Regions from separate parts of the Streptomyces tsukubensis genome, predicted to be linked through region 2. Evidence: predicted binding sites of a transcription regulator. Region 2 holds the regulator's gene; each other region holds the start of a gene.
What was found. Region 2 encodes HrcA, which represses chaperone genes, less so after heat shock. Its sites were predicted from a motif close to TTNGCACTCNGNNNNNCNGAGTGCNAA; they were not measured.

Region 1: a site for HrcA is predicted at 4,489-4,515, ahead of groL (chaperonin GroEL). Genes of this name have one in related genera too.
Region 3: a site for HrcA is predicted at 2,772-2,798, ahead of groES (co-chaperone GroES). Genes of this name have one in related genera too.

What each region holds. Positions count from the first base shown of each region.
Region 1 is NZ_CP020700.1:3,439,497-3,445,150, reverse strand. Features, by position in the region: gene B7R87_RS13590 (hypothetical protein) at 1-819, shown strand, start outside; gene B7R87_RS13585 (hypothetical protein) at 806-2,473, shown strand; gene groL (chaperonin GroEL) at 2,737-4,359, opposite strand; gene B7R87_RS13575 (cold-shock protein) at 4,775-4,978, opposite strand; gene B7R87_RS13570 (MoaD/ThiS family protein) at 5,449-5,654, opposite strand, start outside.
Region 2 is NZ_CP020700.1:2,363,750-2,369,403, forward strand. Features, by position in the region: gene B7R87_RS08920 (16S rRNA (uracil(1498)-N(3))-methyltransferase) at 1-304, opposite strand, end outside; gene B7R87_RS08925 (nitronate monooxygenase) at 304-1,509, opposite strand; gene dnaJ (molecular chaperone DnaJ) at 1,928-3,064, opposite strand; gene hrcA (heat-inducible transcriptional repressor HrcA) at 3,065-4,096, opposite strand; gene B7R87_RS08940 (MBL fold metallo-hydrolase) at 4,465-5,187, shown strand; gene B7R87_RS08945 (DUF3097 domain-containing protein) at 5,198-5,654, shown strand, end outside.
Region 3 is NZ_CP020700.1:4,934,026-4,939,679, reverse strand. Features, by position in the region: gene B7R87_RS20445 (hydroxyacid dehydrogenase) at 1-162, shown strand, start outside; gene groL (chaperonin GroEL) at 575-2,197, opposite strand; gene groES (co-chaperone GroES) at 2,317-2,625, opposite strand; gene B7R87_RS20430 (hypothetical protein) at 2,914-3,414, opposite strand; gene B7R87_RS20425 (polysaccharide deacetylase family protein) at 3,411-4,388, opposite strand; gene B7R87_RS20420 (THUMP-like domain-containing protein) at 4,537-5,654, shown strand, end outside.

The DNA of each region.
Region 1 (5,654 bases), 1.1 Mb from region 2:
CCCTACGCCGACGCCCCCGTGCTGTCGTCGCTGTCGGCGCCCTGGTACTGGGACTCGTACGCCAAGACACCGCTCGGCACAGGGAAGTCCGCTGCCGACGGCTCCTTCTCGTACACCGCGAAGGCCACTTTCTCCGGTGAGCTCTACACCTATGTCAGGCCGTCGGCGCATGTGCCGTCCGACGCCGCGGACACCGGCGCGATCGCCGTACCCGAGAAGATCACCCTGGGCTCTCCCGCGTACAGCATCGACGCGTTCGGCACGGTGACGGCCAGCGCCAGGGTCTACGGCGCCGACTGCAGCGGCGAGAGCGTGGCCTTCCAGTACTCGCCCGACGGCCGCACCTGGTACAACATGACCGGCGTCACCGCCGGTCACTACACCACCAACGAGTGCCGGGTGAGCCTCCAGACCGAGGGCTACGTCCGCGGCTACTACCGCTTCTTCCACATCGAGTCCGACCGGTTCGTCGCGGCTTCGGCGGCACCCAAGTTCCTCAGCCGCTACCTCACCCGGTTCGTGGGCCACAAGTACTCGACCACCCGCCCCAAGATCAACGGCAGCATGACGGTCTCGGGTACGGTCCAGCGCCAGGTCAACGGCAAGTGGATCGCGCACCCCGGCGCCAAGGTGATGGTCCTCGTCAAGCCCAAGGGCCAGGACCAGTGGTACTGGTCCGTCAAGGGCAAGACCAACAGCAAGGGCGTCTACAGCCTGAAGGCGCCGGTCTACAGCGACGGGACCTGGGCCGCCGTCACCGAGCCCATGAACGGCTACTTCTACTCCGAGACCAAGGACACCTACATTGACGCGCGCTGATCTGATCACGCGCCGGCCCATGGCGCTCTCCCTCGTCGCCTCCGCCGCCGCGCTCGCCCTGGCGGCGGGCGCCGCCCCGGCCGTGGCCGCCCAGGCGGCCGCCGCTCCCGGCATCGGGAGTGCCGTCACGGACCCGCAGCAGCGCGGCTCGTTCACCGTCGGCGCCTGGACGGACACCCCCGGTGCCACCATCACCAAGGTGTCGGCGGTCGTCCGCGACGGCAGCACCGTCGTCGCGGAGGTCCCCGACCTGGCGGAGACCGCCCCCGGCTCCGGCCGCTACCAGGTCCCCGCCGCCGGGCTGCTGAAGCTCACCGAGGACGACGGCACCATCCCGCAACTCGGCCGGTACGCCATCGACGTCACGGCCGAGGAGAGCACCGGCACCCGGTCGACCCGGCAGAACGCGGGCACCCTCGACTTCACCATGCGGCTTCACGCCGCCGGGCTGAGCAGCGCCCGGCCCACCTGGGAGACCCGCGGCACCACGGTCAAGGGCACCCTGGTCGCCGTGCAGCCCGGCTCCAACGACCAGGTTCCGCTCCCCGGCCGGGAGATCGGCCTGTCCCTGGGGGACTACTCGGGCGACACCACTCCGGACCCGGCGGGCACCGTTACCACCGGTGCCGACGGAACCTTCAGCACCCTCCTCCCGATCGCCCGGTACAACAGGGTGGTGAACCTGCGGCACACCATGCGGGAGAACGGGGTCGACGACACCCTCACCGCGGAGAGCGGATTCATCTCCCCGGACTGGCGCACCATCGACATCACCGCCGCCCCGGACAAGAAGCGGGTCCTGCCCGGGCAGAAGGTCACCCTCACCGGCCGGGCGACCCACGAGGGACGGCCCGCCGGAGGGATCGACCTCCAGGCGACCGTCACCGGGAACCGGGCCCCCATGACCACGGATGCCCAGGGCAACTTCAGCGTCACCCTCACCCCGGCGCCCGGCGCCGAGTACAACTCGCCCTGGTCCGTCTACGGGGACGGGGTCTACGAGAACGGCTCCACCCGAGGGAACCTGGAGGTGCCGCAGGAGGTCACCATCCGGCCGGGCCTCTCGCTGGCGAGCAACGGCACGGTGACGGCGAAGGGCACGCTCCGCACCACCTACATCACCGGCGAGCACGCCTACGGTTCGCAGATCCTGCGGCTGGAGCACTCGGCGGACAAGCGGACCTGGAAGACCCTCGCCAGCCGCGAGGTCTCCATCAGCTCCTCGCAGTGGAACACCTTCAACTTCACCGCACGCGGCGGCAACGGCTACTACCGGCTGGCCACATCGACCAGTGCCGAGTTCGTCGGCACAGCGACGTCCCCGGTACCGCTGTCCCGGATCTCCACCCGGCTGACCACCGCCAACGCCACCCCCGAGCCGGTGAAGAAGGGCGCGACCCTCACCGTCGCCGCCACGCTCACCGAGCGCAGCGGCAGCACCTGGCGGCCCCTGGCCCAGCACTGGGCGACGCTGTCCTTCCTCCCGAAGGGCAGCACCAAGTGGTCCATCGCCGGACACGTCCGGGCGGACGCCAAGGGCAAGGCCGTCATGAAGGTCCGCGCCGGGGCCGACGGCTACTGGCGCTTCACCTACACCGGCAGCTCCCGGCACTACGACGCCGCGGGCGCCTCGGACTACGTCGACGTCCGCTGAACCGGCAGGCCGGTCCGGGCACCACCCGGACCGGCCCCGGAGCACAGCAGCAACGCCGAAGGGCGGTACCCCCCTGGGAGTGGGGGTACCGCCCTCCGCTTTTACGGCTCGGTTCGCCTCCGGGGCGCTTCAGCCGTGTTCTTCAGTCGATCGTGCTCGGCCACTCGTTCCTCGCGGCCTGCGCGCGTTCTCCTTCCAGACCACGACGCGCCCCTTCGGCTCACTCGCCGACTCGGCCTTGCCGATCCTGGGAGATCCCGGGATCAGAAGTCCATGTCACCGCCCGGCATGCCGCCCGGAGCGGCCGCAGCGGCCTTCTCCGGCTTGTCGGCGATGACGGCCTCGGTGGTCAGGAACAGCGCGGCGATCGACGCGGCGTTCTGCAGCGCGGAGCGCGTCACCTTCGCCGGGTCGAGAATGCCCTCGGCGATCATGTCGACGTACTCGCCGGACGCGGCGTTCAGACCGTGGCCGGGGGTCAGGTTGCGCACCTTCTCCACGACGACACCGCCCTCCAGGCCGGCGTTGACGGCGATCTGCTTCAGCGGGGCCTCCAGCGCGAGCTTCACGGCGTTGGCACCGGTCGCCTCGTCGCCTTCGAGCTCCAGCTTGTCGAAGACCGAGGAGGCCTGCAGCAGGGCCACGCCACCACCGGCGACGATGCCCTCCTCGACGGCCGCCTTCGCGTTGCGAACGGCGTCCTCGATGCGGTGCTTGCGCTCCTTCAGCTCGACCTCGGTCGCGGCACCGGCCTTGATGACGGCCACGCCGCCGGCCAGCTTCGCCAGGCGCTCCTGGAGCTTCTCGCGGTCGTAGTCCGAGTCGGAGTTCTCGATCTCGGCGCGGATCTGGTTGACCCGCCCGGCGACCTGGTCGCTGTCACCGGCACCGTCGACGATGGTCGTCTCGTCCTTGGTGATGACCACCTTGCGGGCGCGGCCCAGCAGGTCGAGGCCCGCGTTCTCCAGCTTGAGGCCGACCTCCTCGGAGATGACCGTGCCGCCGGTGAGGATGGCGATGTCGTTCAGCATCGCCTTGCGGCGGTCGCCGAAGCCCGGAGCCTTGACGGCGACGGACTTGAAGGTGCCGCGGATCTTGTTGACGATCAGCGTCGACAGGGCCTCGGCCTCGACGTCCTCGGCGATGATCAGCAGCGCCTTGCCGGACTGCATGACCTTCTCCAGCAGCGGCAGGAGGTCCTTGACCGAGGAGATCTTGGAGTTGACGACGAGGATGTACGGGTCGTCGAGGACGGCCTCCATACGCTCCATGTCGGTGGCGAAGTACGCCGAGATGTAGCCCTTGTCGAAGCGCATACCCTCGGTGAGCTCCAGCTCCAGACCGAAGGTCTGGGACTCCTCGACGGTGATGACGCCTTCCTTGCCGACCTTGTCCATGGCCTCGGCGATCAGCTCGCCGATCTGGGTGTCGCCGGCGGAGATGGAGGCGGTGGAGGCGATCTGCTCCTTGGTCTCCACGTCCTTCGCCTGTTCGAGGAGGGCACCGGAGACGGCCTCGACGGCCTTCTCGATACCGCGCTTCAGGCTCATCGGGTTGGCACCGGCGGCCACGTTGCGCAGGCCCTCGCGGACCAGCGCCTGGGCCAGAACGGTCGCCGTGGTCGTACCGTCACCGGCGACGTCGTCCGTCTTCTTGGCGACTTCCTTGACCAGCTCGGCGCCGATCTTCTCGTACGGGTCCTCCAGCTCGATCTCCTTGGCGATGGACACACCATCGTTGGTGATCGTGGGGGCGCCCCACTTCTTCTCGAGGACGACGTTGCGGCCCTTGGGGCCAAGGGTGACCTTGACGGCGTCGGCGAGCTGGTTCATCCCGCGCTCGAGACCGCGCCGTGCCTCCTCGTCGAACGCGATGATCTTTGCCATGTGAAGTGTCCTCCACGGACTGGAGTAGGAAGCTCTTCGGACCGCGCCTGCGCCCGCGACGGACGGCCTGCCGGACCGTGCCGCTCCATGCGCCGCACGCCCGGCGAGCCTCACCGACTCGGCCCTTTGTTATCACTCTCACTGGGAGAGTGCTAACGCCAATGATTAGCACTCGGCACCCGAGAGTGCAAGGCCGCTCCTGGTGTACCGCCCGAGGGGGCGGGTGCGGACGGGGTCCGGGGCGGGTGCGGGCGAGGCTCCGGCGGCGGGGTCCGGCGGCGGGCGGAACGGCGCTCCAGTCGCGGGAAACGCGCAGGGCCCGCACCCCGGTGAGCGGGATGCGGACCCTATTGAATGCGTCTGCGTGCGAGCGTATGCGTGCGTCGACGCGCAAGCGCGCGGAAGGAAGAGTCGGTCAGGCCGAGAGCTTGACCATATCGGCCTGCGGGCCCTTCTGGCCCTGCGAGATCTCGAACTCGACCCGCTGCCCCTCTTCCAGGGTGCGGTAGCCGTCCATCTGAATCGCGCTGTAGTGGACGAAAACATCCGCACCACCGTCGACCGCGATGAAGCCGTACCCCTTCTCCGCGTTGAACCACTTGACGGTGCCCTGAGCCATGCCTAACTCCCCTATTACTGGCCCTTGCACAGGACCGCACCTCGCGGACCCGGGTCTGAGCTCACCCGACCTCACAGGTGTGCGCCGGAACGCGTCGACCGCGGCTGAATGTATCTGCACAACTGCCCTCTGCAACAGGGCAATCGGGCGGGAAATCCGGAAGGCTACTATCGGGTAATTCTCCTGAATTCAGGAAATTCCGGGGCAAGTCCGACCGGACAAAAGGAATCTATGAGACAGAGTGCGCCTGCACATTGGCTGCTTCTTATCGAGCCCGGGCGCATTCTCATACCTGGCCATGGGTGGATGATCACCGGGCCTTCCCCAACTCTAGCGTGTTCAACCATGCAGAATGGCCCCCTCCGTTTGTCTTACGGAGGGGGCCATTTCGATGACCGAGGGTCAGCGCCGCGGACCGCGGGGCCCGGGGCCGCCGGCGGGGGCGTACGCCCGCGTGCGGAGCCGGGCGGTCAGCCGCCGGCGACTGCCGGGATGATCGAGATTCCGGCGCCGTCGGGGGTCGCGGTCTCCAGCCCCTGCTCGAACCGGACGTCGTCGTCGTTGACGTACACATTGACGAAGCGGCGCAGCTTCCCCTGGTCGTCCAGGACCCGGGCGGAGATCCCCGCGTGGTTCTTCTCCAGATCGGCGATGACCTCGGCGAGGGTCGCGCCCT
Region 2 (5,654 bases):
TCATGGTCTCGACGGCGAGTTCGCCGCGGTCGCCCTTGGGGAGCGCCTGGACGACGGTGATCCGGGGGGAGGGCTCGGGCTCGTCGGGGAACGAGACCGGTTCGACGATCAGCCGGTCCTTGCCCTCGGTGCGCAGGACCCGGCCCGCGGCACCGCGGCCGCGGCCGTCGGTGAGGACGACGTCCTCGCCGGGCTGGAGCCGTTTCACGGAGACGGCGTGCCGCCCCTCGGGGCCGTCCAGGACGAGGGGGGAGCCGGGGGCGGCGCCGTCGAGGGAGTCGACGACGAACACGGGCGCGGTCATCAGGAGTCCTCCCGTCCGCCGGTGGAGCCGCCGACGGCAGCGGTACGGCCCGTTCCGCCGGGGGCCCCGTCGCCCGCCGGGTCCTCCGGGTCCTGCCAGGTGCCGTCCGGGCCCGCGGCGCCGTGCTGTTCGGTGCCCTGCCAGGCGGTGTGCTGCCATTCGGCGACGAGCGTGTCCACCAGGTCGGCGGCCGGGAGCGCGCGGGCCATCCGGTGGCCCTGTCCGGCCCAGAGCGCCATGCCCTGCGGGTCGCCCGCCTGCGCCGCGGCCTTCCGCAGCCCGGTCGTCAGATGGTGCACCTCGGGGTAGGCGGCGGGGGCGTAGGGGCCGTGCTCGCGCAGGAAGCGGTTGACCAGACCGCGGGCGGGCCGGCCGGTGAAGGCGCGGGTCAGCTCGGTGCGGACGAACAGCGGATTGGTCATGGCCTGCTTGTGCAGCGGATTCGCCCCGGACTCGGGGCAGACCAGGAAGGCCGTGCCGAGCTGGGCCGCGCTCGCCCCGGCCGCCAGGACGGCCGCGATCTGGCTGCCCCGCATCAGCCCGCCGGTGGCGATGACCGGCAGGTCGACGACGTCCCGGACGAGTGCGATCAGGGTCAGCAGTCCGATGCCGGTGCCGTCCGCCGCCGGATCGTCGCGGTGGGTGCCCTGGTGGCCGCCCGCCTCGATGCCCTGGACGCAGACCGCGTCGGCGCCCGCCCACTGCGCGGCCTGGGCCTCCTCGGGCGTGGTGACGGTGACGACCGTGTACGTGCCCGCCCGGGCGAAGGACGCGAGGACGTCCGGGGCGGGGCAGCCGAAGGTGAAGGAGACCACCGGCACCGGATCGTCCCGCAGGATGGCCAGTTTGGCCTCGTACCCGTCGTCGCGGCCGGACTCCGGATCGCCGAGCGGCGTCTCGTACCAGCTCGACTCGCCCGCGAGCTGCTGGCGGTAGACCTCGACGGCGCTCGGGTCGGAGATCCGGGGCTGCGGCATGAACAGGTTCACGCCGAACGGCCGTGAAGTGAGCCCCCGGATCTGCTTGATCTCCTGGTACATCCCGTCGGTGGTCTTGTACCCGGCGGCGAGGAATCCGAGGCCGCCCGCTTCGGAGACGGCGGCGGCGAGGCGCGGGCCGGACGCCCCTCCGGCCATCGGCGCGGCGATCACGGGGTGCCGGAGCAGATCGGAAAGGGCGGGGGACCCGGAGGGCGCGGAGGACATGCAGGCATCGTGCCACCTGCGTACGTCCGTGACGAAACGGGCCCCGGGTACCTGCCGCCGCAATGTCGTGCAAAGGGGTCCGGCCCCCGGCCGGGGGCCGGACGGGAGGGTCCCGGGGCGGCCGGGACCCTCCTCGTCGACGATCCGATACGGCCTAGGCCGTGTCTGACAAATGGCGTCGTCCGCCCGGAGGGCGGGGCCTGCGGCTCCCCCAGCCCTGCGGCTGGGGGGACCCCCAGGTGCGTGCAATCGCAAGGCGGTGGGGGTCCCCCCGGCGAAGCCAGGGGGCGGTTTCCCTCGTACTGGACGTACTCGGGAAATCCCGACAACGCTGGGGGCACCTCCCGTGCCCGAAGGGCACAGGGGGAGAGTGTGCGTGCCGGGCGTCGCGGGCCAGACGGGATTTGTCAGACACGGCCTAGCGGCCGTTGAAGGCGTCCTTCAGCCGGGAGAACAGGCCCTGCTGGCCGGGCTGGAACTGGCCCTGCGGCCGCTCCTCGCCGCGCAGCTTCGCCAGTTCGCGCATCAGCCGCTCCTGCTCGGGGTCGAGCTTCGTCGGGGTCGTCACCTCGACGTGGACGATGAGGTCGCCGCGCCCGCCACCGCGCAGATGCGTCACCCCTCGGCCGTGGAGCGGGATCGACTGCCCGGACTGCGTCCCGGGCCGGATGTCGACCTCCTCCAGACCGTCGAGGGTCTCCAGCGGCACCTTGGTGCCGAGGGAGCCCGCCGTCATGGGGATGGTGACCGTGCAGTGCAGATCGTCGCCGCGGCGCTGGAACACCGGATGCGGCAGTTCGTGGATCTCGACGTACAGATCGCCGGCGGGGCCGCCGCCGGGGCCGACCTCGCCCTCCCCGGCCAGCTGGATACGGGTCCCGTTGTCGACACCCGCGGGGATCTTGACCGTCAGCGTACGGCGGGAGCGGACCCGGCCGTCGCCCGCGCACTCGGGGCACGGGGTGGGGACGACCGTACCGAAGCCCTGGCACTGCGGGCAGGGACGGGAGGTCATGACCTGGCCCAGGAAGGACCGGGTGACCTGGGAGACCTCACCGCGGCCGCGGCACATGTCGCAGGTCTGCGCCGAGGTGCCGGGGGCGGCGCCCTCGCCGGAGCAGGTGGTGCAGACGACGGCCGTGTCGACCTGGATGTCCTTGGTGGTGCCGAAGGCCGCCTCGTTGAGTTCGATCTCCAGCCGGATCATCGCGTCCTGGCCGCGCCGGGTGCGCGAGCGCGGGCCGCGCTGGGACGCCGTACCGAAGAAGGCGTCCATGATGTCCGAGAAGTTCCCGAAGCCGCCGGCGCCGAAGCCGCCCGCCCCGCCACCGCCCGACTGGGACAGCGGATCGCCGCCGAGGTCGTAGACCTGCTTCTTCTGCGGGTCCGACAGCACCTCGTAAGCGGCGTTGATCTCCTTGAACCGCTCCTGGGTCTTCGGGTCCGGGTTCACGTCCGGGTGGAGTTCCCGGGCAAGTCTGCGGAACGCCTTCTTGATCTCGTCCTGGGAGGCGTCGCGGCGCACGCCGAGTACGGCGTAGTAGTCCGTGGCCACTTACGACTCCGCCAGGATCTGTCCGACGTAACGTGCCACTGCGCGTACCGCTCCCATCGTTCCGGGGTAGTCCATGCGGGTCGGTCCGACCACGCCGAGTTTGGCAACTGCCTCGTCGCCCGAACCGTAGCCCACGGTCACGACGGACGTTGCGTTGAGCCCCTCGTGGGCGTTCTCGTGACCGATGCGCACGGTCACGCCCATGCCTCCGCCGGACTCCTTGGCCTCGCCGAGCAGCTTGAGGAGCACCACGTGCTCCTCCAGCGCCTCCAGCACCGGCCGGATCGTCAGGGGGAAGTCGTGTCCGAAGCGGGTGAGATTGGCGGTACCGCCGATCATCAGCCGCTCCTCGGTCTCCTCGACGAGGGTTTCGAGGAGGGTGGAGAGCACGGTGGTGACCGTGCCGCGGTCCTCCGGCTCGTCGAAGGAGTCGGGCAGGTCCTGCACCAGCTGCGGCACATCGGTGAACCGGCGGCCGACGACCCTGCTGTTGAGCCGGGCCCGCAGATCGGCGAGGGAGGCCTCGCCGAAGGGGGCCGGGCAGTCGATCATCCGCTGCTCGACCCGGCCGGTGTCGGTGATCAGGACCAGCATCAGCCGGGCGGGCGCCAGCGACAGCAGTTCGACGTGGCGGACCGTGGACCGGGTCAGCGAGGGGTACTGCACGATCGCGACCTGGCGGGTCAGCTGCGCCAGCAGCCGTACCGTACGGCCGACGACGTCGTCGAGGTCGACCGCTCCGTCGAGGAAGCTCTGGATGGCGCGCCGCTCGGCCGCGGAGAGCGGCTTGACCCCGGCGAGCCGGTCGACGAAGAGGCGGTAGCCCTTGTCGGTGGGGATGCGCCCGGCGCTGGTGTGGGGCTGGGCGATGAAGCCCTCCTCCTCCAGCACGGCCATGTCGTTGCGGACGGTGGCCGGGGAGACGCCGAGCTGATGGCGTTCGGTGAGGGCCTTGGAGCCGACGGGCTCCTCGGTGCCGACATAGTCCTGGACGATGGCGCGCAGCACCTCAAGTCTGCGTTCGCTGAGCATCCCGCGCACCTCCAACTGTTTCGTCCGACCGCTCTGTCCGCCCTCGGCTCCCGGGGCGGACGGACGGTTCTCCGGATCGTTCCCCGGTGACCCATCTGGCACTCCACATGCACGAGTGCCAAATCTTCCCCGTGCCAGTGTACGGCCGCCCGGTGCGGGCGGAGCAAGACGACCGGTCACGCTACCGTGCGCCCCGGCCGGGCGCTCCCCTGCCCGCCCCTTGCGTCTGCCCTGTGCCCCCTGTATCCGTTCCGTCCGCGCCGTCCCGCCGATTCCTCCGGTCCCGCCGATTCCTCCGGTCCCGCCGATCCTTCCGGTCCCTCCGGTCCCTCCGCCGGTGCCGGGGGCCGTGGCGATAGCGTCCCGGTATGGACATCGCTTGGGAAGACCACGGCTGGGAGCGGCTGGCCGAGGGGGTGGGCCGGTGCAGGCTGCCCGGGTGGGACGCGACCTGCGGGCTGATCGCCGGCCGGGACGGCGCGCTGCTGTACGACACGGGTTCGACGCTCGCAGAGGGCGCCGCGCTGCGGGCCCGGGCGGAGGCGCTGCTGGGCGGCCGTCGGGTGACGCATATCGCGCTCAGCCATCCGCACTTCGACCATGTGATGGGTACGGCGGCGTTTCCCGGTGCCGAGGTGTTCGGGGCGGTCGGCATGGACACGCTGCTGCCGAGGGAGCGGGAGGAACTGCGGGCGGACGCGGTGCGGTTCGGGGTACCGGAGGAGGAGGCGGCCCGGTCGGCGGATTCGCTGGTGGCGCCGGGGCACACGGTCACCGGGGAGCGGATGCTGGACCTGGGCGGGCGCCGGGTGCTGCTGGCGAACGTCGGTCCCGGGCACACCGGGCACGATCTGGCGGTCCTGGTGCCCGGCGAGCCCGAGGTGGTGTTCTGCGGGGATCTGGTGGAGGAGTCCGGCGAGCCGCAGGCGGGCCCGGACGCGGTCGGCGCCCGCTGGCCTGCCGCCCTGGACCGGCTGCTGGCGCTGGGCGGGGAGGACGCCGCCTATGTCCCGGGGCACGGGGCCGTGGTCGACGCGGCGTTCGTCCGGGCGCAGCGCACTGCGCTGGCGGAGCGCTTCGGGGTGTCGTAGCGTCGGGCGAATGCGCAGCTACAGCCCTGATCTGACCCCGCCGTGGAAGAAGCGGGCGCCGGTGCCGGAGGTGCCCGCGGACCCCTCGGACCCCGATCTGGTGGTGGAGGAGGTCACCACGGGCTTCTGCGGGGCCGTGGTGGGGTGCGAGGCGGGGACGGTGACGCTGGAGGACCGCTTCGGCAAGCACCGGGTGTTCCCGCTGGCGCCGCGCGGGTTTCTGCTGGACGGGCAGATCGTGACGCTGGTACGCCCGGGGGCCGGGGCTCCGGCCCGCCCGGTGCGGACGGCGTCCGGTTCCGTCGCGGTGCCGGGGGCGCGGGCGCGGGTGGCCCGGGCGGGCCGTATCTATGTGGAGGGCCGCCACGACGCCGAGCTGGTGGAGAAGGTGTGGGGGGACGATCTGCGCATCGAGGGCGTGGTGGTCGAGTATCTGGCGGGCATCGACGATCTGCCCGCGATCGTCG
Region 3 (5,654 bases), 2.6 Mb from region 2:
TACTCGCTGCCGAATGTGCTGCTGACCCCGCATCTGGCGGGTTCTCTGGGCAATGAGTTGCACCGGATGGCGGAGCTGGCGCTGGACGAGTTGGAGCGGTACGCGAACGGGCTGCCGTTCGCGGAGCCGGTGACGAGGGAGTCGCTCACTCGTTCCGCGTAACTCATGTCCTGGGAAACGGGGAACGGGCCCGACCCGGTGATACCGGATCGGACCCGTTCAAGGATCTGCCGAGCCACTGCTCAGGACGCGACAAGTGGCCAAAAGGCCATGCCGGGTCCCGGCGGATACGCCCAGGAACCCATGGGTTCACTGCTCAGGCCCGTTCGGCCCTGGTGAACGGAAGGAACACATCCCGTCCCGCCCAAGGACCTCATGGGTCACTGCTCAGGACCCGTCCAACCCCAGGGTCCGGCGAGTGAGCCGAAGGGGCGCGCTGGGGGTCCCCCCACGCCGAAGGCGTAGGGGGACTGGAAGGAGAACGCGCGCAGGTCGCGAGGAACGAGCGACCGAGCACGATCGACTGAAGACCTCGGCTTAAGCGCCCCGGAGGCGAACCGAGCCCCTAAAAAAATCAGTGCGAGTGGCCGTGGCCGTGGCCCGCGTCGGCCGGCTCGTCTTCCTTCTTCTCGACGACCAGGGTTTCGGTCGTGAGGAGGAGGGAGGCGATGGAGGCGGCGTTCTCCAGGGCGGAGCGGGTGACCTTGACCGGGTCGATGACGCCGGCCTTGACCAGGTCGCCGTATTCGCCGGTGGCGGCGTTGAAGCCCTGGCCCTTGTCGAGTTCGGCGACCTTGGAGGTGATGACGTAGCCCTCCAGGCCGGCGTTCTCGGCGATCCAGCGCAGGGGCTCGACGACGGCGCGGCGGACGACGGCGACGCCGGTGGCCTCGTCGCCCTTCTTGCCGAGGTCGCCTTCGAGGACCTTGGCGGCGTGGACGAGGGCGGAGCCTCCGCCGGAGACGATGCCTTCCTCGACCGCGGCGCGGGTCGCGGAGATGGCGTCTTCGAGGCGGTGCTTCTTCTCCTTGAGCTCCACCTCGGTGGCGGCGCCGACCCGGATGACGCAGACGCCGCCGGCGAGCTTGGCGAGGCGCTCCTGGAGCTTCTCGCGGTCCCAGTCGGAGTCGGTGGCGTCGATCTCGGCCTTGATCTGGTTGACGCGGCCGGCGACCTCGTCGCTGCTGCCGCCGCCGTCGACGATGGTGGTCTCGTCCTTGGTGACGGTGACGCGGCGGGCGGTGCCGAGGACGTCGAGGCCGACCTGGTCGAGCTTGAGGCCGACCTCTTCGGAGACGACGGTGGCACCGGTGAGGGTGGCCATGTCCTGGAGCATCGCCTTGCGGCGGTCGCCGAAGCCGGGGGCCTTGACGGCGACGGCGTTGAAGGTGCCGCGGATCTTGTTGACGACGAGGGTGGAGAGCGCTTCGCCCTCGACGTCCTCGGCGATGATCAGCAGCGGCTTGGAGCCGCCGGCCTGGATGACCTTCTCCAGGAGGGGCAGCAGGTCCTGGATGGAGCCGATCTTGCCCTGGTTGATCAGGATGTACGGGTCGTCGAGGACGGCCTCCATACGCTCCTGGTCGGAGACCATGTAGGGGGAGAGGTAGCCCTTGTCGAAGGCCATGCCCTCGGTGAAGTCGAGCTCCAGGCCGAAGGTGTTGGACTCCTCGACGGTGATGACACCGTCCTTGCCGACCTTGTCCATCGCCTCGCCGATGAGCTCGCCGACCTGCGGGTCCTGGGCGGAGAGCCCGGCGACAGCGGCGATGTCGGCCTTGTCCTCGATGGGACGGGCGGTGGCGAGGAGGTCGTCGGAGACGGCCTTGACCGCGGCGTCGATGCCCTTCTTGAGGGCGGCGGGGGAGGCGCCGGCGGCGACGTTGCGCAGGCCTTCGCGGACGAGGGCCTGGGCCAGGACGGTCGCGGTGGTGGTGCCGTCACCCGCGATGTCGTTGGTCTTGGTCGCCACCTCCTTGACGAGCTGGGCGCCGAGGTTCTCGTACGGGTCGTCGAGCTCGACCTCGCGCGCGATCGTGACACCGTCGTTGGTGATGGTGGGGGCGCCGAACTTCTTGTCGATGACGACGTTGCGGCCGCGGGGGCCGATCGTCACCTTCACCGTGTCGGCAAGCTTGTTGACGCCGCGCTCAAGGGCGCGACGGGCGTCCTCGTCGAACTTCAGGATCTTCGCCATGGGAGCGTTTCTGTCCTCTTCTGAGACGTACTGCGAAAAACTGCGCCCCCAGCGCCCGTGCTAGTGAGAGTCAGCGGGTGCCAGGGGCGCAGATCAAGAACAAGCGGAGACTGCTCGGCTTACTTCTCGACGATCGCGAGCACGTCGCGGGCCGAGAGGACGAGGTACTCGTCGCCGTTGTACTTCACCTCGGTGCCGCCGTACTTGCTGTAGAGCACGACGTCGCCGACCTTGACGTCGAGCGGCAGGCGCTCGCCGTTCTCGAAGCGACCCGGGCCGACCGCGAGGACGGCGCCCTCCTGGGGCTTCTCCTTCGCGGTGTCCGGAATGACCAGGCCGGAGGCCGTGGTCTGCTCGGCGTCGAGCGGCTGGACCACAATGCGGTCCTCAAGCGGCTTGATGGCAACCTTGGAGCTGGCGGTCGTCACGATCCGACCTCCCCCTTCGGAGATCTCACGGGGTTAACTGTCTGAGGTGGCGACCAGGTGGATCCGTCGTCGCGGGTGCCGGACCTGCCCGTCGCTGTGTTGGCACTCTCCAGTGGGGAGTGCCAGACCCGAGACTATGACCGCGATTAGCACTCGGTCAAGCGGAGTGCCAATGCGTCCGCCGTCGGCGGAACGGTTGCGGGTCGGCGCGCGGGGGCGTACGCGCCCCTGCGGCCCCTGTTTCCTCCCTCTCCCGGGCGTCCTGGAAACCCGGTACGGCCGGGGGCGCTACCGGTCCCGGGGTGCTTGCAGCGCGCCGCCCGGGCGGGGCGCGGGGCGGCGGGTGCCGTGGAGCCGGTCCAGCAGGCGGCCGGCCGGTTCGGCGAGTGCGGGGGCATGGATGGCGGGTGCGGCCGGGGTCCCGGAGGCGGGGGTACGGAGCGGGGCACGGCTCCGTACCGCCCCGGGCCCCACCGGAGCGTCCGGGGCCCCCGTGCGGCCCCCGACCGGGCCCGGCGGCCCGCCCCGTACTCCTGCGGACTGCGGCCCGGGGCCCGGCCGTCCCGCGGGGTCCGGCGCGGGGGCGCCGCTCCGTACCGCCGCGGGCTCCGGCCCGAAACGGGCCCGGGGGCCCGGGGCCGGGGAGGCCGCCGGGGTTTCACCGGAGTGGACCGCCCGCCTCCCCAGCCGTTCGATGGGGTCGACGGCCGGGGAGGCGCAGCCGGAGCAGCCCAGCAGCGCCCCCGCGGCCAGCACGGCCGCGAGCTGTGCGGCCGTGCCCGGTCTCACACGTAGTCCTCTAGGCGGGCGACGGCGTATCCCTTGTCGGTGACCGTCTTCATGACCTGGCGGACCATGTCGGGCATGGAGCCCTTCCAGTCCCCGGTGCCGCGGAAGTGGGTGAGGATGATGTCGCCCGGGTGGAGGTCGCGGTCCCATTCCCGCCACTCCATGTGGTCGGGGAAGGCTTCGGCGGCCCAGAGCGGCACGGCCTTGACCCCGCACTCCTGGGCGGCGCGCAGGGTGTCGCCGTTGTAGTTGCCGTACGGCGGCCGGAAGAGCGGCGGGCGTTTCCCGTACAGCCGCTGGAGGTTGTCCTGCTGCCCGCAGATCTCCTTCTTCTGGGCCTCGTAGGAGAGTCCGGGCATATAGCGGTGGTTGAGGGTGTGGTTGTGGAGGGCGACGCCCTCGTCCTGCATGCGCCGGAAGTAGCCGTAGTTGTCGTTGATCACGTAGTCGCTGAGGAAGGCGCTGTACGGGATCTTCAGTTCGCTCATCATCCGGATGAAGTCGGGGTCCTTCTCGGCTCCGTCGTCGACCGTCAGGAAGACGACCTTCTCCTTCACCGGGACGGTGGTGAAGACCGGCGGGAGGGCCGCGCCGCCTTCGACCTCGAAGCCCTTGCGGGTGTTGAGGAAGGGTTTGACGGGAGGCGGCTGGGGGGCGGGCAGGGGGACCTTGTCCAGGCCCCATCTGCCGATCGCGGCCGCCCTGGCCTTCTGCACCTTCTCGACCTGGTCCACATAGGCGGCGCGCGATCCGGCGGGGCCGGACCGGTGGGCGTCCTTCTCGGCCCGTTCGAGCTGGGACGCCTCCGCCTGGGCCCCGGGGTGGGGCTGGGCGCCGCCGTGTTCGCCGGGACCGGGGACGGTACAGCCGGAGCCGAGCACACCGGCGAGCAGCGCGGCGGCGACCGCACGCCCCCGCAGTGCTCTGCGCGCCCCCGGACGGCGCCCGGCCGCCCCCCGCCCATCCGCACCCATTGCAACCATCTTTCCGTTTTGTCGTACTAGCCGCATGGCGCTGAATCCTGGCAGCAGACGCCCGCCGGATCCGTACGACACCGCCGTCGCCGCCGGTCCGTGACCCGCCTGGCCCAGCCCCGGCGTGTACCTGGCCCAGAATGGCCGGGTGAACGACGCCGCCATCCCGCTCCCCGAACCCCTCGCCACTCTGCTGTCCCCCGAGGGCCGGGCCCTCCTCGACGAGCTGCGCGATTACGACCCCGCCCGGGAGCTGGCCCTGGCGACCAGGCTGCGCCGCGACCATCCGGCGGACCGGGTCTCGGCCGCGCTCGGACAGGCCAGGCTCCGGCAGCGGGCGGTGGCCAAGTTCGGCGCGGTGGACGCGTACCGCATGTTCTTCACCCCGAACGGCGTCGAGCAGGCCACCCGCGCCCCCGTCGCGGCCCATCGCGCGGCCCGGCTGGCGGCCCTCGGCGTCCGCAGCGCCGCGGATCTGTGCAGCGGTATCGGCGGTGACGCGATCGCGCTGGCCCGGGCGGGCATCCGGGTGCTGGCCGTCGACCGCGATCCGCTGACCGCCGCCACCGTCCGCGCCAACGCCGACGCCCTCGGCCTCGGTGAACTGGTCGAAGTGCGCTGCGCGGATGTCACGGAGGTCGACGTCTCGGCGTACGACGCGGTGTTCACCGATCCCGCGCGCCGCGGCGGCCGGGGCCGGATCTTCGACCCGGAGGCGTACTCGCCCCCGCTGTCCTGGGCGATCGAAGCGGCCCGGAGCAGGCCGGTCGCCGCGCTCAAGATCGCGCCGGGGATTCCGCACGAGCTGATCCCCGGGGACTTCGCGGCGGAGTGGATCTCGTACGAGGGCGAGGTCAAGGAGGCGGTCCTGTGGCGGGGTACCGGGGATCCGGCACCGGGCCGGGTCGCCGCGACGCTGCTGTCCGGCGCGGGCACGGGCTCCGGGCCGTCGGCCTCATACACCCTGGTCGGACGCGGTCTGCCGGATCCGCAGGTCCGTCCCGTCGGCCGGTATCTGTACGAGCCGGACGGGGCGGTCATCCGCGCGCATCTGGTCGCCGAGGTCGCGGCCGAGCTCGCGGGCGGCGGTCTGATCGACGCGACGATCGCCTATGTGACGGCGGACGAACTGCGCCCGCTGCCGTCGGCCACGGCGTACGAGATCACCGATGTGCTCCCGTTCGGTCTGAAGAAGCTGAAGGCGCTGCTGCGGGAGCGCGGGGTGGGCTCGCTGACGGTGAAGAAGCGGGGGTCGGCGGTGGAGCC